3 regions of the Microbacterium sp. B19(2022) genome follow, and region 1 is predicted to be linked to each of the others. Evidence: predicted binding sites of a transcription regulator. Region 1 holds the regulator's gene; each other region holds the start of a gene.

Region 1 (7,797 bases):
CAGCCTCTCGCCGCGAGAGCGCATTCAGATGATGTCGACGGGCGCCACCCACGAGGCGCTCGAGGTCGGCGTGTCCAGCCCCGAGCCCGTGCCCTCCAAGGGACTCGGCGTCGGCGAGGTGGGGTACCTGATCACCGGAGTGAAGGATGTCCGTCTGTCGAAGGTCGGTGACACGATCACCACGGCACGCAGGCCCTCGACCCAGGCTCTCCCCGGATACACGGACCCGAAGCCCATGGTCTTCTCGGGGCTGTACCCGATCGACGGCAGCGACTACGCGGAACTCCGCGAGGCGCTTGACAAGCTGAAGCTCTCCGATGCCTCCCTCGCATACGAGCCTGAGACATCCGTCGCCCTCGGATTCGGATTCCGCTGCGGATTCCTGGGACTCCTGCACCTCGAGATCATCACCGAGCGTCTCGAGCGCGAGTTCGGCCTTGACCTCATCACGACCGCACCCAGCGTGATCTACGAGGTGCTCACCAGCGATACGGGCGAGACCGTGACGGTGACGAACCCGAGCGAGTACCCCGACGGTCGCATCGGCTCCGTGTCGGAACCGATGGTGAAGACGGCGATCCTGCTGCCCAAGGACTACGTCGGCACCGTCATGGAGCTGTGCCAGTCCCGCCGCGGAACGCTGCTCGGCATGGAGTACTTCTCCGAGGAACGCGTCGAGCTGCGCTACAACATGCCGCTCGGTGAGATCGTGTTCGACTTCTTCGATCAGCTGAAGTCCAAGACGCAGGGCTACGCCTCCCTCGACTACGAGCCGTCCGGCCAGCAGGAGGCCGACCTGGTCAAGGTCGACATCCTCCTCCAGGGCGAGAAGGTCGACGCGTTCAGCTCGATCGTCCACCGTGACAAGGCGTATGCCTACGGCACGATGATGGCCGAACGCCTGCGCAAGCTCATCCCTCGCCAGCAGTTCGAGGTTCCGATCCAGGCCGCGATCGGCGCGCGCATCATCGCCCGAGAGACGATCCGCGCGATCCGCAAGGACGTGCTCGCCAAGTGCTACGGCGGTGACATCACCCGCAAGCGCAAGCTCCTCGAGAAGCAGAAGGAGGGCAAGAAGCGCATGAAGATGGTCGGTCGCGTCGAGGTCCCCCAGGAGGCGTTCATCGCCGCGCTGTCGGGCGACGTCGAGGGCAAGGACAAGAAGTAGCACGTGCCGCTGCCGGCATACGAGCGGGGAATCACACGCCATCCGATCGCGACAGCGCCGGAGGGGATGCGGATCGCCGAGCATTCGACCGTGGTCGATCCGGCGGCGCGCGATGCCGTCGCGGCGTTGGTGTGCTCGTGGGAGTTCAAACGACGCGCCGGATTCGAGGTGCCGCCCCAGGAGCCGATGCCCGGCCTCGAAGGTGTGCTCGCGAAGCGCCTGTTCGGCATCCGCTTCGTCGAGCCGGTGCGCATCGTCTGGGCCGATGAGAGCGGGTTCGGCTATGAGACGCGACCCGGGCACCCGATCTACGGCGAGGAGTCGTTCCGGATCGACGAGCACGGTGTGTTCACGGCGCGGTCCATCTCCTGCCCTTCCACCGCACTCTGGCGGGTTCTCGGTCCTGCCTTGCGGATGGTGCAGCGCGCGACCCATGCGCGCTACGTGAAGATCGTGCAGGCCGAAGCGGCGGCTTCCCGCACGCAGTGACGCTCGACCGGCCGGGTGCGCCGACCGAAGATGTGTCGCCGTGCGGCGCGTGGGGGTGTTCGCTCAGGTAACGGGAAGTAGGCTGGAACTCATGCGGCGCGGGACTTTCCGAGACGACACGGTGGACTATGCGGCCGTGGGTGCGACCCACGCGCCCGATCTGATGCAGTACCCGCCGGAGCGCAGTCTCCCGGCGGAGGAATCCTGGCGGATCGGCAGCGGCATCGAGCGCTTCCAGACCGCCGGTGAAGCGCTGCTCTCGTGGACGGCGCAGCGCGCGGCCGGACTCTCGGTCGAAGACGTGCGCCCGGCGCCCGGCCCTGCTTACGCCGGGGTGAGCTTCGACGCGGAGGGCAACCCGATCGCGCCGAGCAAGCGCGACGTCGAGCCCCGCTACGACGCGGAGGGCATGCCCTTCGTCGGTGCGGGGATGACTCTTCATCTGCGCGGTCGCGTCGGCAGCATGCGTGCGGACGCGGAGCTGCGCGTGATCTCGGTGACCGAGGAGACCCGGCGCATCGGCTTCGTCCTCGGCACCGTCGGCGGATCCGTCGTCCGCGGCGAAGAGTCCTTCGACGTGGACTGGCGCGAAGACAACGACGAGGTCTGGTTCACCGTCCGCGCCTTCGACGCTCCGCACGCGCTGCTGTACCGCACCGTGCCTGCACTCGTGAAGCGTCGTCGTCGTGAGCTCTTCGCGCGCTACCTCCGCGCGATCTCCCCGCTGTACGCGACCCCTCTGTGATGGCGGGACCGCTTCCTCTGGGAGACCCTGCGCCGGCAGACGGACATCTGCCCGACGACCTTCCCATCGACACGAGTGTGCCGTTCTCGGCCTACCTGCACATCCCGTTCTGCACGGTGCGCTGCGGTTACTGCGACTTCAACACGTACACGTCGACCGAGCTCCGCGGAGCCAAGCAGGAGGACTACGCATCGACGCTGATCTCCGAGATCGGCCTCGCCCGTCGGGTGCTGGCCGGCGCGGGGGCGCTGCGGCCGATGGACACCGTCTTCTTCGGGGGTGGCACGCCCACGCTGCTGCCGGCCGGCGATCTCGCCCGGATGCTGGAAGCCGCGACCTCGGCCTTCGGACTGGCGGAGGGCGCAGAGGTCACGGTGGAGGCGAATCCTGACACCGTGACGCCCGCGGTCGCGCGTACACTGGCCGCTGCCGGTGTCACGCGGATGTCGGTCGGCATGCAGTCGTCCGTGCCGCACGTGCTCGCCTCCCTCGACCGCACGCACCGGCCCGAGAACGTGACCACCGCGGTCGCCGCGGCGAAGGACGCGGGTCTCGCGGTCAGTGTCGATCTGATCTACGGGGCGCCGGGGGAGTCGCTCGCCGACTGGGAAGCCTCGCTCGACGCGGCGCTCGCGCTGGAGTCCGACCACGTCTCCGCGTACGCGCTGATCATCGAGGACGGCACGAAGCTCGCTCGCCAGATCCGCCGTGGAGAGGTTCCGACCCCCGACGACGACGTGCAGGCCGACATGTACGAGCTCGCCGACGCCCGTCTCGCGGCGGGGGGCTTCGACTGGTACGAGGTCAGCAACTGGGCACGCACGCCCGAGCAGCGGTCGCGGCACAATCTCGCGTACTGGCGCGGGAGTGACTGGTGGGGCTTCGGCCCCGGCGCGCACAGCCACGTCGCCGGGCTGCGCTGGTGGAACGTGAAGCATCCGGCGGCATACGCACAGCGGCTCGCGGCATCCGAGTCACCCGCCGCGGGCACGGAACGACCGGACGCCGAGTCCCGGACGCTGGAGCGGATCCTGCTGCTGAGCCGCATCCGCGAGGGGATCGCGATCGACGAGGTGCCCACCGCCAACCGCAACCGCGTCGCCGGACTGATCGCCGACGGGCTCGTGGACCCGGCCGCAGCCATCCGCGGCCGTGTCCAGCTGACTCTGCGCGGACGACTCCTCGCCGATGCCGTGGTGCGCGAGCTCACCGACTGAGCGCCCGCGCCGGTCGGGCTCACCCCGGGAGCAGATCCATGCCGGTGGTCCGCCGCTGCGGCAGCGTCGCGCTGGTGGTGTCGAAGACCCGCGTCTGTCGGCCGGACCCGTACGCCGGCCAGCCGGGGTCGCCGTTCGTGACGAATCCGACCCAGGCCGCGTTCATCTCGTCGGCGAGCGTCTGCGGGGCGTCGCGGCCCGCCAGCCGCACCGTCTCGTCGTCCGTGAGCCGATCGAACACGAACCCGAGTTCGAGTGCATGCGCGGCGCGCAGATCGCGAACCGGACTCGGCCACGCGAATTCGTACACATGCGTGCGCTCCGGTCGCATTGCCGCCACACGACTCAACGGCCCTCGCAGCATCATGTCCGTGACGAGCTGCCCGAACACCTCGCCGGTGCTCGCCCCGGGGAAGGCCGAGCGATACTCGCGCACTGCTCGACGAGGGATGCGGGAGAGGATCCGTGCGGCCTGCAGCTTCAGCTCGCTGATGCCGGCCAGAGCCTCGGGCGGGAACCACAACCGGTACTCGTCGGTGTTGCTGCCGATCAGGAGCGGAGTCTCGATCTCGCCGAGCACCTCGTGCGGAGAGCGGGGCAGGCTGTCCGGGTCGATGGCGAACTGGAAGCCGGGAGCTCCGCCCAGCGGCGAGGATCCGGCCGACTGTGCCTTTCGCGCTTCGAGCAGCTGATCGGGTGAGAGCGCGGCGAACGAGTCACGGTCGGCCCGGACACCGAGGTGCTTCGCGAGCTGTGCGGTCACCCGACCCGCCTTCTTCACCGGCTGTGCCGTGAGTGGCCCGGATTCGATGATGGCGCGATGGATCAGCTCGCGGGAAGCGTCTCGTGCGAGAAGCCCGGCGAGGATCGCCCCGCCTGCGGATTCCCCCATCGCGGTGATCTGCGCCGGATCGCCTCCGAAGGCGGAGATCTCGCGATGCACCCACTCCAACGCGGCAGCGGCGTCGCGCAGACCCAGGTTCCGGGGTGCGCCGTCGAGTACCGAGAACCCCTCCGACCCCAGACGGTAGTTGATCGAGACGAACACGATCCCCGCCTTCGCGAAGACGGTGCCGTCGTAGAGGGGCAGCGCGGCGGTTCCGCGTTCCAGCGCGCCGCCGTGGATCCATAGGAGCACCGGCGCCGCGGAGGCCCCGACCGGAGCCCAGACGTTGGCCGTGAGGATGTCTTCCCCGTCGATGCGCACCGAGCCGAGGAGCTCGCCGATCGCGCCGGCGTAGGGGAGCTGGGGAGCGGTGGGGCCGAACTGCGTCGCCTCACGGATGCCCTCCCACGCCGGCACCGGCTGCGGGGCGCGGAACCGGTTCTCGCCGAACGGAGGCTGCGCATAGGGGATGCCGAGGAACCGGGCGACACCCTCCTCTTCGGAACCGCGCACAGCGCCGGTCGACAGCGTGGCCTGAGGTGAGGGGGTCATGAGCGTCATCCTAGGGTCGTGCGTCCGCGGTACGGAGAATCCCGAGCTGCACGGGGTAGGATTGGCACTCTGAACGTCCGAGTGCCAGCGGAAGGGAAGGGTGATGGTCACAGAGCGAGGACTCCAGGTTCTCCGCGCGATCGTGCAGGACTACGTCGAGACCCACGAACCCGTCGGCAGCCGTTCCATCGTCGACCGGCACTCCTTCGGGGTCTCGGCGGCGACGATCCGCAACGACATGGCGCTGCTCGAGGATGAAGAGCTCATCACGGCTCCGCACACCTCGTCCGGTCGGGTGCCGACCGACAAGGGCTACCGCGTCTTCGTGAACCACCTGGCACAGCTGCGACCGCTCTCGTCGGCGCAGCGCTCGGCGATCGAGTCGTTCCTCGGCGAGCCCGCCGACCTCGACGACCTGATGGTGCGCACGGTGCGTGTGCTGACGCAGCTCACCGGTCAGGTCGCGCTCGCGCAGTACCCCTCGTTCGCACGGGCTCACGTCACCCACGTCGAGCTGGTCGCGCTGGCGCCCAACCGACTCCTGATCGTGCTGGTCACCGATGCCGGTGGTGTGTCGCAACGCGTGGCCCAGCTGCCGGAGGCCATCGACGAGGCCGAGATGGCGGTGCTGCGCGCGCGCATGGCCGCCTTGATCACCGGTCACGGCATCGGCGAGGCCTCCGACCGTCTGCAGGCACTGCTCGCCGTTCAGGACGCGCCGAAGGATCACGTGCTGCGCGCGATCGCGAGCGTCGTCATGGACGAGCTCAGCGGTTTCCGCCAAGAGCGTCTGGTGATGGCGGGAGCAGCCACCCTGGCCCGTCGCGAACAGGACTTCCGCGGCAGCATCCATCCGCTCCTCGAGGCGATCGAGGAGCAGGTGACCCTGTTGCGGCTGATGAGTGAGATGGTGACCGACGAGCACGGGCTCGCGGCCAGCATCGGCACCGAGAACGCGCCGTTCGGCCTCGGCGAGGCATCGATCGTCGCCAGCAACTACGCGGCACCCAGCGGCACCGCGCGCGTCGGCGTGATGGGGCCGACGCGGATGGATTATCCGAGCAATCTCGCGGCGGCGCGGGCGGTCGCCCGCTACCTGTCGCGGATGCTCGACGAAGACGAGGCCGGCCGCTGACGCGGTCGCGACCGGAAGACACACGCAGAAAGGCGATTGTGGCGGACCACTATGAGGTTCTCGGGGTGTCCCGAGACGCTTCCACCGACGAGATCAAGAAGGCGTATCGGCGCCTCGCGCGACAGCTGCATCCGGATGTGAATCCCGGTGAGGATGCGGCGGAGAAGTTCAAGCTCGTCACGCACGCGTATGACGTGCTGAGCGACGATGAGTCGCGGCGCCGCTACGACATGGGCGGAGGAGACGGCGCTGCCGGCAACTTCGGCGGATTCGGCGGGTTCGGCGACATCTTCGAGACGTTCTTCGGCGCCTCCCAGGGCGGCGGACGCGGGGCGCGACCCCGTTCGCGCCGGGAGCGCGGACAGGACGCTCTCGTGCGTGTCACGCTCGACCTCGGTGACGTCGTCTTCGGTGCGCACCGCGACATCGACGTCGACACCGCCGTACTGTGCGAGACATGTCAGGGGTCCTGCTGCCAGGAGGGGACGTCCCCCGTCACCTGCGACATCTGCGGCGGCTCCGGCCACGTGCAGCGTCAGGTGCGCAGCCTGCTCGGCAACGTCGTCACCTCTCAGCCCTGCGGCACGTGCGAGGGCTACGGCACCACCATCCCGTACCCGTGCGGTACGTGCGGCGGCCAGGGCCGCGTGCGCTCGCGTCGCACGGTCTCGCTCGACATCCCGGCCGGCGTCGAGACCGGGCTTCGCCTGCAGCTGCCCGGCTCGGGCGAGGTCGGCAAGGCGGGTGGCCCGAACGGCGACCTGTACGTCGAGGTCACGGTCAACGCGCATCCCGCCTTCAGCCGCGAGGGCGACGACCTGCTCGCCACGCTCGAGGTGTCGATGACCGATGCGATCCTCGGCACCGAGACCACGATCCAGGGGCTCGACGGCGAGGTCGACCTCGAGATCCGTTCCGGCGTGCAGTCCGGGGATGTGCTGACCATCAAGGGGCGGGGCATCACCCCGCTCCGGGGCACCCAGCGCGGAGACCTTCGCGTCGGTGTGCAGGTGCTGACGCCTACCCGGCTGGACTCCGCGCAGCGCGCACTTATCGAGGACTTCGCGAAGAAGACCAAGGCTCCGGATCCGCAGCTCGCGCAGTTCCAGCCCGGGCTCTTCTCGAAGCTCCGCGACCGTTTCCGCAGCCACTGATCATGGCACTGCACTTCGTGGTCGAGTCGTCGACGGATGCGGGCGTCGGCGACCTCGTGTCGCTGACGGGCGCGGAGGCGAAGCATGCCGCTGTCGTCCGGCGGCTGCGCGTCGGCGAGCCGGTCACGGTCGGCGACGGCGCGGGCGTGTGGCTGACGGGTGCGGCCGAAGAGGTGTCCCCGACCCGGGTCGAGGTCCGGATCTCCGACCGCGTCGAGCATCCGGCTCCGAGCCCACGGATCGTCCTGGTCCAAGCTCTCGCGAAGGGCGACCGCGACGAGCTGGCCGTGCAGGCGGCGTGCGAGCTCGGCGTCGACGAGATCGTGCCGTGGCAGGCGAGCCGTAGCGTCTCCCGCTGGGAGGGGCCGAAGGCCGTCAAGGGGCGCGAGCGATGGGCGACCATCGTGCGCGAGGCCGCGAAGCAGGCCCATCGGGCCTGGCTGCCCGGGGT
Region 2 (7,797 bases), on a different contig from region 1:
CGCGATGGCTCCTGCCCCCGAACGCAGGATGAACCCGAAGGCGACTCCGATCAGGGCAAACACCGCCATGGCGAGGGAGGAGACGACGATCGGCAGGAACGACGCAGCCGGGTCCGACCACTCGATGCTCTGGTCGCGCGGCGCCACGATCAGCGAGACCGCGACGGCAGCGAGACCGAAGATCACCAGGGATGACAGGAACATGAAGACCGCGAGCACGGTCGACTTGGCCGCCAACACCGACCCGCGGATCGGGTTCGCCGTGAGCGTCGAGCGGATCATTCCGGTCGAGTACTCGCCCGTCACGGAGATCGCGCCGATGATGCCGGCGAGCAGCATCGTGAACTGGATCGGCATGACGACGGCCTGGATCGGCTCGAACCCCGGCATGTCGACCGCCTGTGCGATCAGAACGGAGATCCCGATGGTGAGGGCCGCGGCGATCCCGATCGACCACCACGTCGAGCGCAGGGTGGCGAGCTTGATCCACTCGCCGCGCAGGGCGCGGACGAAGGTCAGCCGTCGACCGGTGTCGACGCGCGGCCGCGCGGACGCGGGTGCCTGTGTCGTGGTCATGAGATCTCCTTGGTGCGGTACTCGACGGAATCGCCGGTGAGGGCGAGGTAGGCATCCTCGAGCGATCCGGTGGTCGGGGTGAGTTCGTGCAGCGGGATGCCGCGGTCCGCGGCGAGGTCGCCGATGCGGGCGGCGGGGAGACCCACGATGTCGAGGAGGTCCGGAGCCGAACTCACGATCTCCACGCCAGGGCCGCTGACGACCGCGGCGAGATCGGTGGGTCGCGGGGTGCGCACACGTACCGTGTTCTGCGTCCAGGAGCGCACGAGTTCGGCCAGCGGAGCATCCGCCAGCACCCGGCCGCGACCCATCACGATGACATGGTCGGCGGTCTGCGCCATCTCGCTCATCAGGTGGCTCGACAGGAGCACGGTGCGTCCTTCGGATGCCGCATGCCGGACGAACTGACGCACCCAGCGGACTCCTTCGGGGTCGAGGCCGTTGACAGGCTCGTCGAGGATGAGCGTGTGCGGATCGCCGAGCAGCGCCGAGGCGATGCCGAGACGCTGTCCCATTCCGAGCGAGAACTTCCCGGCCCGCTTGCGAGCCACCGAACCGATGCCCGCGAGATCGATGACCTCGTCGACGCGGGAGGAGGGAATCCCATGGGTCGCCGCCATCGCCCGAAGGTGATTGCGCGCCGTCCGCCCGGTGTGCACGGCTTTCGCATCGAGCAGCACGCCGACCTCGGTGAGCGGCGCCCGAAGCTTGCGGTACTCACGACCGGCGATCTCGGCGCGTCCGGACGTCGGCCGGTCGAGGCCCACGATCATGCGCATCGTTGTCGACTTGCCGGCGCCGTTCGGGCCGAGGAAGCCGGTGACGCTGCCCGGCTTGACGGTGAACGACACGTCATCGACGGCCGTCTTGTCTCCGAACCTCTTCGTGAGGCCTTCTGCTGTGATCATGAGGACAACGCTACGGAGCGTCGGGCTGCCGCGCGTCCTCCCCAGGTACCGTCCTCGAGAGGGGAGTGTCCTCCCCGCGGCGGATGGGCCGGTTCAGGAACGGGGACGGGCCTGGACGCGTGCGGCCATCTCATCGGAAGCGAGGATCGCCTCGTCGATGATCTCCCGCGACGGCGGCGCCGTCAGCCAATCATGACTCAGCGAGGCCGGGACGAGCAGCGGCATGCGATCGTGCAGATCGACGAGGTGGTCGGGAGCGGGGCGCATCACGATCGAGTAGCACGTGTACCACTCGCCGTCGGCGGTGCGACCCCGCTGCGTGACCGCCGCCATGCCGAAGAGCGACCCGTCGTCGATGATGAACTCGTTCCATTGCCGCGACGGCTTCTGCATCTCGTACCAGCTGGTCGCCGGGACGATGGCCCGCGACTTCGCTCCGCCGGGGCGCTCCTGCAGGCGCTCCGATCGCGTGTTGATCGATGGGAACTTCGCAGGCTCCCCGTTCACGAGGAAGCCCCACCATGCCGGTTCCAGAGTCGGAGCGGCGTCGGGCTGCACGATCAGCGGGTTGAGGTTGCGGAGGTTCTTCCCGGTCGGGCGGATGGTCTCGCCCGCATTTCCCTCCGCCCAGGCGCGCAGTCCCTCGAGCACCGCATCGTCGGCGGCGGCGAGGACTTCCGCATCGGTGAACCGGGGATCGAGACCATAGCTCGCGCACATGCCGTCAGCGTAGCCCCGGCCGCCGACATCCGTCACGCCCCGGTGAGTCACGGCTCCGATAGGGTCGACTGGTGCCAGAAACCCGTCGACTTCCCGCGCCCCTGGCACTCGGCGGGGCTGTCGCCATCGGCGTCATGACGGCGATCCAGGCCCGGATCAACGGTGTTCTCGGGGTGCGCGTGGATGACGGCATCGTGGCGGGCCTCCTCTCGTTCTCGGTGGGCCTGCTCGCACTGGTCGCCGTGATCTGCTGCATCCCCTCCGCCCGGCGCGGCGTAGGACGCCTCTGGAGCGGCATCCGACACCACAAGATCCCGTTCTGGATGCTGCTGGGCGGGGCGTGCGGAGCCCTCACCGTTTCCACTCAAGGGGTGACCGCAGGGGTCCTCGGCGTCTCGCTGTTCAGCGTCGGGGTCGTCGCGGGACAGACCCTGCACGGACTCGTGCTCGATCGGATCGGGTTCGGTCCGGCGGGCGTCGTCGCGGTCACCCCCGGCCGGGTCGCCGGCGGCGTTCTCGCGCTCGCCGCGGTCGGCATCTCGTTGTCGGGCGACGTGCTCGCCACCGCCCCGCTGTGGATGCTGCTGCTGCCGTTCGCCGCCGGAGTCGGAATCGCGTGGCAGGCGGCCACGAACGGTCGCCTTTCGCAGCGTGTGCAATCACCGCTCGCCGCGACTCTGATGAGCTTCATCACCGGCACCGTCATCCTGCTGCTCGCGGCCGGGACGAGCATCGCCTTCCGTGGGATGCCCGACGCCCTTCCGGTCGAGCCGTGGCTGTACCTGGGCGGGTTCCTCGGAGCGGCCTACATTCTGCTCGGCGCGTTCATCGTCGCGCATACCGGTGTGCTCCTGATGGGGCTGGGCTCCGTGCTCGGACAGCTTGTGACGTCGGTCGTGATCGACCTGATCTGGCCTCCGGCAGCAGGGCCCGCGCTCTGGCAGGTCGTCGCCATGGTCGTCGTCGCGGTGGCGTCCGTGATCGTCGCCCTTCCGCGCAGACGTCGTCGCTGACGCGCTACTTCTTCTTCGCCTTCTTCGCCCCGGCCTTCGGCATCCGCGTGATCAGCTTGCGGGCATCCACGGCCTTGCGGCGGCCCGGCTTTTTCCCTTCAGGCTTGCCGCCCACATACAGCCAGCCGAGAAGTTCCTCGTTCTTGTCGAGGCCATGGGCCTTGGCGACGGCCTTCGCACGTGTGTAATGGCCCGTGCGCCAGATGACGCCCCAGCCGGCTTCATCGAGGAGCAGGCTCAGCGTGTGCGCGACTCCGGAGGCGACGGCCTCCTGCTCCCACCGCGGAACCTTCTCGCTCTTGCGGTAGCTGGCGACGACCGCGATCAGCAGCGGCGCGCGCAGAGGTTTCGACGACGGGTCTGCGTCTCCCTGTGCCTTGGCGATGGCAGCGCCGAGCGCCTCGCGGTCGGCTCCGCGCAGTTCGATGAGCCGCCATGGGCGGAGCGAGGAGTGATCCGCGACGCGACCGGCTGCGGCGACGAACGTGAGCAGCTCTTCGCGGCTCGGCGCCGTTTCCTCGACCTTCGACCAGGACTGACGCGCGCGGACCGCGTCGAGAGCGCTCACGAGGCGTCGGGGGTGAAGTTCATCGCGATCGAGTTCATGCAGTAGCGATCTCCCGTCGGCGTGCCGAACCCGTCGGGGAACACGTGGCCGAGGTGCGAGCCGCAGTTGGCGCAGCGCACCTCCGTTCGCACCATGCCCAGGCTGTCGTCCTCGATGAGTTCGACCGCATCGGGGCGGATCGACTCGTAGAAGCTCGGCCAGCCGCACCCGGAGTCGAACTTGGTGCCGCTCTTGAAGAGCTCCGCGTTGCATGCCCCGCAGGTGTAGAGGCCTGCGCGCTCCTCATCGAGCAGCTCACCCGTCCAGGCGCGCTCGGTCGCGGCCTGACGCAGCACGGCGTACTGCTCATCGCCGAGCTCGCGGCGCCATTCGTCTTCGGTCTTGTCCACGCTGTACGACATGTGTCCTCCTCAGTCGACTCCATTCTCTCTCGTCGGACGAGGCCTCGGGCGCTGCGCGTCAGAATGGACGGATGACGGATGCCGTGCAGGAGCGCTACGCGCGATTCGCCCGTGACGAGGCTCCGGGGCGGAGCGCGCTCTATGCCGAGTGGGCCGCCGGGGTCGCCGGGGATGAGGAGGTGAGGCGCGTCCTGCTCCGGATCCCGGAGACGAGGCGCCAGCCGCCGCTGGTGTTCGCCGTCACCCGGCTGCTCGGCGTCCCGCTCGAGTCCTACGCGCGGTGGCGTGCTTTCGTGCTCCGGAATGCGGATGAGGTCGTCGTCGAGTGTGAGCGGAGAACGCTGCAGACGAACGAGCCGCTCCGTCTCGCGGCACTTCTGCCGGTGCTCTCCGAGATCGAGGGGCCGATCGCGCTTCTCGAGATCGGTGCGTCCGCGGGACTCTGTCTCTACCCCGATCGGTACTCCTATCGCTTCACGGGTGAGGACGGGGAACTCCGCGCCGCGCTCGACCCGGTCGACGGTGTCTCGACGGTCGTGCTCGAGAGCCGGGTGGCCGGTCCGCTCCCCGCGCTCCGGATGCCGGAGGTGGTGTGGCGCGCCGGGATCGACCTGGCACCGCTCGATGCCGCCGACGAACGCGACCGGCGGTGGCTGCGCGGGCTGGTGTGGCCGGGGGAGTCGGGACGCGAGGGCCGCATCGAGGCTGCTCTCGACATCGCGGCAGGCGCCCCTCCTCTCCTGGTGGAGGGGGACGCCAGCGCGCATCTCGACGCGCTGGCGTCGGCGGCACCGCCGCAGGCGACCCTCGTCATCACCACTCCCGGGGTGCTGGTGCACATCCCCCGGGAGGCGCGGACAGCGCTGATCGCGAGGATCTCGCGCACGGACGCCCGCTGGATTACCATTGATCCGCCTGCGGTGACCGACGCATGGGAGCCGCCGGTCGATGCGGATCGGTGGCCGGGGTTCGTGGTCGCACTCGACGGACGGGTGCGCGCGGCCGCGGATCCGCTCGGGCGATGGTGGGAGTGGCGACCCGGACCACCGGCGGTTGCGTCCTAACCTGGAGCCATGCTCGGAGATCTCACGGAGCGCGATCGCGCGATCCTCGCCCTGGAAGCGGCATGGCCGCGCCACAGCGGGGCGAAGGAAGAGATCATCCGCGCTCAGCTCGGGATGAGCGCGGCACGCTACTACCAGCTGCTCGGACGACTGATCGAGTCCGAAGCCGCTCTCGAATACGATCCGATGCTGGTACGCCGCCTTCGCCGCATCCGCGATTCGCGTGCGAACCGGCGCACGGCACGGCTGCCCGGCTTCGTCGGCTGAGCCTTTTCGGGGCCGCTCTCCGGCGGCGCGCACCTCCAACCCCGCGGCGACACGGATTGACAGGAAGGTGCCGCTAGCATCGAGGGGTGTCAAAGCCCACCCGCGATCGCTTCGATGATGCTCCCCGTACGTCCGGACGGGTGGGAGCACACCGTGCCGAAGCGCCGGGGATGAACGGCTGGGTCGTGCTGCTCTGGTCGTTCGTGGCTGCACTCGTCCTCATCATCGCCGGCATCTTCGGCTCGCTGGTGGTCATGGGCCGTGTCTCGCTGTTCCCTGACGCGGCGCCGAGCGCTGTTCCGACGCCGGAGGAGACGGGGATCGTCGACCCCAGCATCTCGGTCATGATCCTGAACGGCACGCCCGACGAGGGCGCCGACACGCGTATGCGCGACACGCTCATCAACAACGGCTGGGCGGCCGACAACGTCTTCGCGGGCGACAGCTCCAGTCAGGATTTCGCCAACACGACCGTGTTCTACGTCGAAGAGGCGGACGAGCTCGCAGCCGTCGGCCTGGCGGATCTCCTCGGCGGTGCGGCCGTGCAGCAGAGCGACTACTACTCCGGTCAGACGGAGGACGGACAGAAGCAGTTCACGGTCGTGATCGGTCTCGATCGGTCGACCTCGGCGCCCGAGACGCCGGATGAGGCTCCTGCCTCCTGACGTCCGGATGCGCCCCACCTCCGGCGGCTTGCACTCGAAGGTGTCGAGTGCCAGAATGGCGTTAGCACTCTCACACTCTGAGTGCTAAACCCAACGTCTACGTCCAGGAGGGACGAAAAAACTCATGGCAAAGATCATTGCTTTCGATGAGGAGGCCCGCCGCGGCCTCGAGCGCGGCCTCAACATCCTCGCCGACGCGGTCAAGGTGACCCTCGGCCCGCGCGGTCGCAACGTCGTCCTCGAGAAGAAGTGGGGCGCTCCCACGATCACGAACGACGGTGTCTCCATCGCCAAGGAGATCGAGCTGGACGACCCGTACGAGAAGATCGGCGCGGAGCTCGTCAAGGAGGTCGCGAAGAAGACCGACGACGTCGCGGGTGACGGCACCACCACCGCCACGGTCCTCGCACAGGCTCTGGTCCGCGAGGGCCTGCGCAACGTCGCAGCCGGCGCCGACCCCATCTCGCTCAAGCGCGGCATCGAGAAGGCCGTCGCCGCGATCACCGAGGAGCTCCTGTCGAGCGCCAAGGAGATCGACTCCAAGGAGCAGATCGCCGCCACGGCGTCCATCTCCGCTGCAGACCCGGCGATCGGCGAGCTCATCGCCGAGGCGATCGACAAGGTCGGCAAGGAAGGCGTCGTCACCGTCGAGGAGTCGCAGACGTTCGGCACCGAGCTCGAGCTCACCGAGGGCATGCGTTTCGACAAGGGCTACCTGAACCCGTACTTCGTCACGGACCCGGAGCGCCAGGAAGCCGTCTTCGAGGACGCCTACATCCTCATCGCGAACCAGAAGATCTCCAGCATCAAGGACCTTCTGCCCATCGTCGACAAGGTGATCCAGGACGGCAAGGAGCTCGTCATCATCGCCGAGGACGTCGAGGGCGAGGCTCTCGCGACGCTCGTGCTGAACAAGCTCAAGGGCATCTTCAAGTCGGTTGCCGTCAAGGCTCCCGGCTTCGGCGACCGCCGCAAGGCGCAGCTGCAGGACATCGCGATCCTCACCGGTGGTCAGGTCATCACCGAAGAGGTCGGCCTCAAGCTCGAGAACGCCACGCTCGACCTGCTCGGCCGTGCGCGCAAGGTCATCGTCACCAAGGACGAGACCACGATCGTCGAGGGTGCTGGCGAGGCGGAGCAGATCGAGGGTCGCGTCACGCAGATCCGTCGCGAGATCGAGAACACCGACAGCGACTACGACCGCGAGAAGCTGCAGGAGCGTCTGGCGAAGCTCGCCGGTGGCGTCGCCGTCATCAAGGCGGGCGCGGCCACCGAGGTCGAGCTCAAGGAGCGCAAGCACCGCATCGAAGACGCCGTCCGCAACGCGAAGGCAGCCGTCGAAGAGGGCATCGTCCCCGGCGGTGGCGTCGCGCTGATCCAGTCCGGCACCAAGGCTCTCGACAGCCTGACGCTGACGGGTGACGAGGCGACCGGTGCGAACATCGTCCGCGTGGCGATCGAGGCTCCGCTCAAGCAGATCGCGCTGAACGCCGGCCTCGAGCCGGGTGTCGTCGCGAACAAGGTCTCCGAGCTCCCCGCGGGCCAGGGCCTCAACGCGGCTACCGGTGAGTACGTCGACATGTTCGCTGCAGGAATCATCGACCCGGCCAAGGTG
Region 3 (7,797 bases), on a different contig from region 1:
TTGAAGGATGCATCGGCGACGACCTCGCCGCCGGTGCCCTCGAACGTCGACTTGATGGCCTCGAACAGACCGGTGCCGTAGGGGTCGTTCTGGTAGATGATGCCGAGGGTCTTGTGACCGTCTTCGGCGATCTGGTTGCCGAGGACCTCGCCCTGCAGGTTGTCGCTCGGTGCCGTGCGGAAGTACAGCGGGTTGATGCCCGAGAAGTCCGGCGACGTGTTCGACGGCGAGACGGTGAGGATGCCCGCGCCGGCGTTGCCGTCGAGGATGAGCTTGGTGACGCTCGACGACGCGGCGCCGACCATCGCGGTGATGCCCTCGTTCTGGAGGTTGGTGATCGACGTCTCGTACGCCTTGTTGTCGAGGTCGCCCTCGTCGGCGGTGGTGAGGTCGATCGTCACGCCGGCGTCGGCCTCGTTGATCTCGTTGACAGCCAGCTGCACGCCGGCTTCCATCGGAGCGCCGAGGAAGGCGAGCGAGCCGGTCGCGGGAAGCAGCGAGCCGAGCTTGAGCGTCAGATCGACGGCCGGCTTCTCACCACCTTCGCTGGGCTCGGCGTTCGGCGTGCTGCTGCAGCCGGCGATGACGATGGCGGATGCGCTGATCAAAGCGATCCCTGCGAAGACCTTCGCGGTGCGCGAACCCTTCATTGCGTTCATGGTGCTCCCTTGCGTAACTGAACGTGGATTGTGACCACGGGCGGGTGCTCTAACACTAGGGCGTGATACCCGTCCACAGGGGGTGCAAGTATCTCGGTGCGTTAACGATCCGATACCGGGATTCCGGGCCGGAGAACCGCGGGTTCAGACGAGTTCGGGCTGGCCGATCCGGCGTCCTCGACGGGCGGCGATCAGCAGGTCGACGACGAAGACGCCGATCGCGATCCAGACGATGATGAACCCGGCCCAGCGCTCCGGCGGCATCGGCTCGTGCAGGATCGCGACGCCGATGAGGAACTGCATCACCGGGGTGATGAACTGGATCATCCCGATCACCGTGAGATTGATCCGGCGGGTTCCCGCCGCGAACAGCAGGAGGGGCACGGCCGTCGCCACACCGGCGAAGGCCAGCAGCACCGCGTGCGCCCACCCGTTGCCACCCATCGTGATACCCGCGGGAGTCGTCGCGACCACGATCAGCTGCACGACGGCGATCGGGATGAGCCAGAACGATTCGAGGGTGAGACCGCTGACGGCGTCCACCGCCGGACCGATCTTCTTCTTGATGAGCCCGTACGCCCCGAAGGACGCGGTCAGCGAGAGCGCGATCCAGGGGAAGTCCCCGTAGGCCACGATGATCACGACGACCGCGATCGCGGCGATGGCGATCGCGGCCCACTGCAGCCTGCGGATGCGCTCTTTCAAGACGAAGACACCCAGCAGCACCGTGGTGATCGGGTTGATGAAGTAGCCCAGGCTCGTCTCGACCACGTTGTCGCTGAGGGTTCCGATCAGGAACACCTGCCAGTTGATGTAGATCAGAACACCGGCGAGTGCGGTCCAGCCCAGCAGCTTCGGCTGCCGCAGGATCACGCCGAACGGCGCCCAGCCGCGCGTGACCGTGAGCAGCAGGATGCAGAAGACGAACGACAGCAACACCCGCCACGCGACGACCTCCCAGGGACCGGTCGGCACCAGGAGGAGGAAATAGAGCGGGAGCACGCCCCAGAGGAGATATGCGGCTCCGGCGTAGGCGACTCCGGCGGTCTGGGTGGCGCGGGTCGTCTCGGGGGTCACCGCACAACACTATGCCCGCGTCGACGGTCCGAAGAGCGACGGTGAGCCGTCCTCGCGGAGTTCGGCAGGAATCGGATGCTCGATGGCGGGATGCAGAAGGGGGCCCGGATGCCGAAGCATCCGAGCCCCCTTCGAGTACCTGGGCACCGCCTCTTCGAGAGCGACGGAACCGGGTTCAGCAGATCAGCGGACGACGACCGCCAGGACGTCGCGAGCGGACAGGACGAGGTACTCGTCTGCGCCGAACTTGACCTCGGTGCCGCCGTACTTGCTGTACAGGACACGGTCGCCGACGGCGACGTCGATCGGAACGCGGTTGCCGTTGTCGTCGATGCGGCCGGGGCCGACAGCCACGACCTCGCCCTCCTGGGGCTTCTCCTTGGCGGTGTCGGGGATGACCAGGCCACTCGCGGTGGTCTGCTCGGCCTCGACCTGCTGGATGACGATGCGGTCTTCGAGCGGCTTGATGGAAACCGACACGGTCTACCTCTTCTTTCTTGACACTGACACGAAAGACTTGTTCGCACTCTCAACCCGAGAGTGCTAATCCAGTCTATGCGCTGGGCTGGCACTCATGCAATGCGAGTGCCAGCGCACGCCGCGATTCACCGACGCGAGCGGGAATTAGGCTGAGGGCGTGGAGATGTCCGAGCTGCGTGCCCTGCTGACCCCCGCCGGTCTCGAACTGCTCGACGCGGTCGGGACGATCGGGTCGACCGCCGACGTCGCGCGGGCCGTGTCGCGGCTGCGTGCCGCCGGACACTCCCCCGAACTGGTCTCGGCGGTGGTCGGCCAGGCGCACCTGCGGTCCAAGGCGACGGCGAAGTTCGGCCCCTTCGCCGCGCGGATGCTGTTCACCAGAGCCGGGCTCGAGCAGGCGACGCGGCTCGGTGTGGCCGCACGGCACGCCCAGCGGATCCGCAGCGCGGGGTTCACGGCCGTGGCCGATCTCGGCTGCGGGATCGGCGGCGACGCACTCGCGTTCGCCGGAGCCGGACTCGACGTGCTCGCCGTCGATGCCGACGAGGTGACCGCCGCGATCGCGGCCTACAACCTCGCCCCGTTCGGTGAGGGTGCGGTGGTGCGGCACGGCACGGCGGAAGACGCCTTCGAGGGCGCGGAGGCGTCGGCCGCGCGCGCGATCTGGATGGACCCGGCGCGGCGCACCTCCGGGCACAGCGAGACCCGTCGTGTCTCTGCCGACGACTACTCCCCCTCGCTGGACTGGGCGTTCGACGTCGCCGCGCGCGTGCCGACGGGCATCAAGCTCGGCCCCGCCCACGACCGCGACGCTCTTCCCGCCGACGCCGAGGCGCAGTGGGTGAGCGCCGACGGCAGCGTCGTCGAGCTGGTCGTGTGGAGCGCCGCCCTCGCCAGAGAAGGCGTGCGACGCTCGGCGCTCGTGATCCGCGATGACCGGTCACACGAGATGACTGCGCCGGCCGACGTCGCCGACGAGCCCGTGCGCGAACTCGGCGCCTTCCTGCACGAGCCCGACGGCGCCGTGATCCGTGCCCGCCTGATCGGCGATGTCGCCCGGAGCCTCGACGCCGGGATGCTCGACGAGCACATCGCCTACCTCACGTCGGATGCCGCGCTGACGAGCCCGTTCGTGCAGTCGTTCCGCGTGCGCGAGACCCTGCCGGCCAACCCCAAGGCGATCAGCGCCGCTCTCCAGGCGCACGGCATCGGTCGCATCGAGATCAAGAAGCGCGGAGTCGACATCGACCCCGCGGCGTTCCGGAAGAAGCTCGTGCTGCGCGGCGATCAGGAGGCCACGCTGATCCTCGCGCGCATCGGCGATCAGCGGCGGGCGATCCTCGCCGATCGGGTTCCTGCCGCCAGCTGACCGTCGCCGAGCCCCGCCGGGGTCAGCCGCCGTCGCTCGGGTCCTCGACCTCGATCTGCTCACCCGGCGACACCTGGATCACGACGGGGTCGTTCTCGACGCCGGGCACCGCGGACTCGACCGAGACGGACAGGTACGGCGTCAGCTGGCCCGTGAACTGCAGGTCGAGCGCGGCGGTCGAGACCCGCGCGCCCGAGGGATCGACGGTCTCGAGTTTCACGGTGAGGCCCTCCGCGAATGCGGTCTCTGAGGGCTTGCACACCACGGGACCGGCAGCATCCACGATCAGGCATCGCTCCGTGGCTCCGGCATCCGAGAGCCGATCCCCCAGCCACACCGGCGCGTTTCGGAAGGTTCCGACCATCGAGAGGCCGAGCTCGAACCCCTCCGTGGTGAGCGATTCCGCCCGGTCGCGCACGTCTTCGGGGAACTGGGCCAGGAGCGAATCGATCCCGCCCCACCGTTGAATCGCGACCAGCGGCTCCCCCGCCGTCGAGAGGAGCATCGTGGCGTGGATCGTGTCGGAACCCGTGTCTCCCGGGAGCGTCAGCGACGTGGACAAGCCGCGCTCCGTCTCTTCCACGGCGAGACAGTTGGTCTGCGACTGCACGCCGACGTCGAGGATCAGGCAGGCGTCCGATCCTTCGTCTTTCGTCGCATACCAGACCAGTGCATCCTCGTCCTGCGCCACCGCGCGGATGGACCCGGGATCGAACGCCTCCGTGGCCAGCTCTCCCCGGCGCTGCTGCTGCTCCTGCGTCAACGGGATGCTCGCGGCCCGCGGTGCGAACAGTCCCCAGCCGACGCCGACCCCGATCGCGAGCAGGACGGCGGACGTGGCGATCGACGTCACCATCGCCCGACGGCGCGTCGCGCCTCGAGCCGTCGTCGGCATCGGCGTCGACGTCGGCAATGCCTGCGAGTCCGGAGCGTCCTGTGGGTCTCTCCCGGCGGCAACGTCGGCGGCATCGGACACCGGGAGCGCTTCATCGACGAGCCCGATCACCCGTTCCGCCTGATCCTGTCTCGTCGGCCCGCCAGCGCTGCCGGATTCTCCGCCGGGCTCGATCCGCTCGGGTGGAACGACGGCAGAGCTCGAACGATGCGAATCCTCGAGCGCGCGCAGACGCTGGGATTCCGCCTCGGTCAGGAGTCCACTCCGGCCGTAGGCCTTCCGCTGCAGGACCCGAAGCTCTTCGGCCTCAGTCGCCGACGGCACCCGAGGCATCTCCCTCCCGGGTGATGGTCAGATACCCGGGCCCCCGATTCGACATCAACTCCAGGTGCGTCACGCCACCCGTCTCGGTGTCGACGACGTTGAGCACGAGGCCAGAGGCCTGCTCCTGCATGGTCTGCGGGTCGGCGCAGGCCACTGGAGCTTCATCCGTCGACCCGTCGTAGATGAGGCACTGGTTCTGCGACTCGGTCTGCACGGCGGTCCAGATCGGCACGTCGCCGTCGTAGCCGACCACCCAGAGCGAGCCGGCCTCGAAGCCGTTCTCCGACAACCGGGCCGCGGCCTCCGATTCCGCCTCGTTCGCGTAGGTGATGCCGCTCTCGCTCGTGTCGTAGTCGTACGCGCTCACCGCGACAGCGGGTTCGCCCGACGCGGTGAAGAGCATCTGCGCGCTGACCTCGCGCTGCAGGTCCCCTTTGCCCTTGACCGAGATCGAGCCGTACATGCCGGTCGCGGCGATCATCTCGGTGCGTTCGCAGGTCGGAACCGTCGCCTCACCCGTGCCCAGGATCAGGCAGGTGCGCTCCTGGCCGCCCTTCGTCGCCGTCCAGATGACCACGTCTTCCTCGACGCCGAGTGCGTGGATCGAACCGGGATCATACACACCGGTCGCGACGAGATCGTTCTGCCATCCCTGCTGATCGGCGGTCAACTCCACCGCTGCGGCGCCGGATCGACCGAACGCGAGCCAGCCGATCCCCACTCCGATCGCGAGCACCACGACCGCCGCCAGGGCGACCGGGCGCCAGCGAGGACGCAGTGCGGAGAGCGCGGAGCGCCAGGACGACGATGCGGACGATGCTCCGTCCTCGACGTCTGCTGAGGGTTCGCCCGCCGGCACTCCGGCAGCATCGATTTCATCGGCGGCATCGTCGGCTCCCGCTGACTTCGCCGCAGACTCCGGATCCTCGACGGGTGGTCCGGCGACGACGCGCTCTGCGGATCCGCTCTCGGCGACCGGTGCGACGCGGCGCTCCTCCAGCTCGCGAAGACGTTCGGCTTCGGCCTCCGTGAGCGCGGAATCACGACCGTACGCGCGCGCCTGCAGGGAACGCAGCTCCTCCGGCTCGAGCATCCGATCAGCCGAGCTTCTCGAACTGCATGCCCGCCCAGACCAACCAGCCCAGGCTGTACACCGTGGCGCAGAGGCCGAGCACGAGCGCCCAGAGCGCGATCGCACGGCTCTCGAGCGGACGCCGCAGTGACATGATCGCGGCGATGACCGCGACCACCGCGACCGGGATCCCCCAGCCGACGAAGAACGACGCTCCGAGGGCCACGATCGCGGCGAGCAGGGCCCACGGCGCGAGCCGGGTGTCATCGACGGGGATGGCTCCCGTCGTCGGCTCCCATTCCGCCTCGCCCGGGGCGTCGATGTCGGGTCCGCTCACCACCACCGGTTCGATGCCGACGGGCCCGGTGGGGAGTTTCGTGTACCCCTCGCGACGGGCACCGGGAAGCCGAGGCGCTGCCCCGGGATGCTGCTCGACCTCGTCGCTGGCGCGTTCGACGCGCGCCGGCGGCGTGGCGGGAGTCTTCGCGTCGCGCGAGCCCGAGACGTCGCTCATGCGGGCACCGCCTCGGCGATCTGGATCTCGGTGACCGGAAGCGTGGAGTCCGCCCCGAACGCCAGGGTCGAGGGGCGCCGGCCCGAGGAGATCAGCTCGGCCGCCAGCGCGGCGATCATCGCACCGTTGTCGGTGCACAGCGAGAGCGGCGGGATCCGCACCGTGACGCCGGCCTCATCGGCACGCCGGAGGGCGACCTCGCGCAGCCGACGGTTCGCGATCACGCCGCCGCCCAGCAGCAGGCGCGGCACCCCGAGGTCGGCGCAGGCCGCGAGCGCCTTGGTCACCAGCACGTCGACGACCGCCTCGCGGAAGCTCGCGGCGACGTCGGCCACGGGCACCTCGGCCCCGTCGGCCTCGCAGCGCTCGACCCACCGGGCCACCGCGGTCTTCAGCCCCGAGAACGAGAAGTCGTACCGATGCTTCGCCAGATCCGAGGCGCGGGAGAGACCGCGCGGGAACCGGATGGCGTTCGGGTCGCCGTCGGCCGCCGCCCGGTCGATCTCGGGACCACCGGGGTACGGCAGGGACAGGAGGCGGGCGACCTTGTCGAAGGCTTCGCCGGCGGCGTCGTCCATCGTCTCGCCGAGCAGCTCGACATCGGTGGTGAGGTCGCGGACGTGCAGCAGCGAAGTGTGGCCACCGGAGACTAGCAGCGCGATGGTCGGGTACTCGAGCGGCGCGGAATCGGCGGTCAGGATGTCGGCGGCGATGTGTCCGACGAGGTGGTTGACGGCATACAGCGGCTTGTCGATCGCGACGGCGAGGCCTTTGGCGGCGCCCACTCCGACCATGAGCGCGCCCGCGAGGCCGGGGCCGCTCGTGACGGCGACCGCATCGAGGTCGTCGAGACGCACCCCTGCTTCGGCGAGTGCCGCATCGATCGCGGGCTGCATCGCCTCGAGGTGCGCCCGCGCGGCGACTTCGGGCACGACGCCGCCGAATCGAGCGTGCTCGTCCATGCTCGACGCGATGGTGTTCGAGAGCAGGGTGCGCCCGCGGACGATGCCGATGCCCGTCTCGTCGCAGCTCGTCTCGATGCCGAGGACCAGAGGTTCGCTCATGCCTTCGCCTCCTCGGTCGTGTCGTGCGATGCCGGGTGGCGGCGCAGTTCCAGACGCATCACGATCGCGTCCACGTCGTCCGGCTGATAGTAGCGGGGGCGACGGCCGATCTCCTCGAAGCCCTCCGCGAGGTACAGGCCCTCTGCCGCGGGGTTGTCGGCTCTGACCTCGAGGAACACCTCACGGGCACCGCGCTCGGCCGCCGCGGCCAGCAGCCCGTGCAGGAGCGCGCGGCCCCGGCCCTGTCCGCGGTGCTCGGCGAGGAGCGCGATGGTCTGGATGTCGGCGTCGGCACTGCCGGTCAGGGCACGCACGCCGCCGTAGCCGATGACCTGGTCGTCGT

Evidence for each region. Region 1 encodes HrcA, which represses chaperone genes, less so after heat shock. Its sites were predicted from a motif close to TTNGCACTCGNNNNNNNCGAGTGCNAA; they were not measured.
Region 2: a site for HrcA is predicted at 6,244-6,270, ahead of groL (chaperonin GroEL). Genes of this name have one in related genera too.
Region 3: a site for HrcA is predicted at 2,302-2,328, ahead of groES (co-chaperone GroES). Genes of this name have one in related genera too.

The regions. Positions count from the first base shown of each region.
Region 1 covers NZ_JAAUVO010000026.1:5,170-12,966, reverse strand. Annotated here, with positions in the region: gene lepA (translation elongation factor 4) at 1-1,168, shown strand, start outside; gene HCX50_RS18060 (DUF1990 family protein) at 1,172-1,657, shown strand; gene HCX50_RS18055 (DUF1990 family protein) at 1,749-2,402, shown strand; gene hemW (radical SAM family heme chaperone HemW) at 2,402-3,619, shown strand; gene HCX50_RS18045 (carboxylesterase/lipase family protein) at 3,639-5,057, opposite strand; gene hrcA (heat-inducible transcriptional repressor HrcA) at 5,161-6,192, shown strand; gene dnaJ (molecular chaperone DnaJ) at 6,231-7,346, shown strand; gene HCX50_RS18030 (16S rRNA (uracil(1498)-N(3))-methyltransferase) at 7,349-7,797, shown strand, end outside.
Region 2 covers NZ_JAAUVO010000020.1:34,898-42,694, forward strand. Annotated here, with positions in the region: gene HCX50_RS16305 (ABC transporter permease) at 1-576, opposite strand, end outside; gene HCX50_RS16310 (ABC transporter ATP-binding protein) at 573-1,484, opposite strand; gene HCX50_RS16315 (SOS response-associated peptidase family protein) at 1,578-2,204, opposite strand; gene HCX50_RS16320 (DMT family transporter) at 2,306-3,217, shown strand; gene HCX50_RS16325 (nitroreductase family protein) at 3,222-3,785, opposite strand; gene msrB (peptide-methionine (R)-S-oxide reductase MsrB) at 3,782-4,186, opposite strand; gene HCX50_RS16335 (DUF2332 domain-containing protein) at 4,258-5,250, shown strand; gene HCX50_RS16340 (DUF3263 domain-containing protein) at 5,260-5,517, shown strand; gene HCX50_RS16345 (LytR C-terminal domain-containing protein) at 5,604-6,182, shown strand; gene groL (chaperonin GroEL) at 6,307-7,797, shown strand, end outside.
Region 3 covers NZ_JAAUVO010000015.1:53,834-61,630, forward strand. Annotated here, with positions in the region: gene HCX50_RS14110 (ABC transporter substrate-binding protein) at 1-659, opposite strand, end outside; gene rarD (EamA family transporter RarD) at 804-1,736, opposite strand; gene groES (co-chaperone GroES) at 1,920-2,216, opposite strand; gene HCX50_RS14125 (class I SAM-dependent methyltransferase) at 2,380-3,585, shown strand; gene HCX50_RS14130 (hypothetical protein) at 3,608-4,804, opposite strand; gene HCX50_RS14135 (hypothetical protein) at 4,788-5,897, opposite strand; gene HCX50_RS14140 (hypothetical protein) at 5,902-6,390, opposite strand; gene tsaD (tRNA (adenosine(37)-N6)-threonylcarbamoyltransferase complex transferase subunit TsaD) at 6,387-7,454, opposite strand; gene rimI (ribosomal protein S18-alanine N-acetyltransferase) at 7,451-7,797, opposite strand, start outside.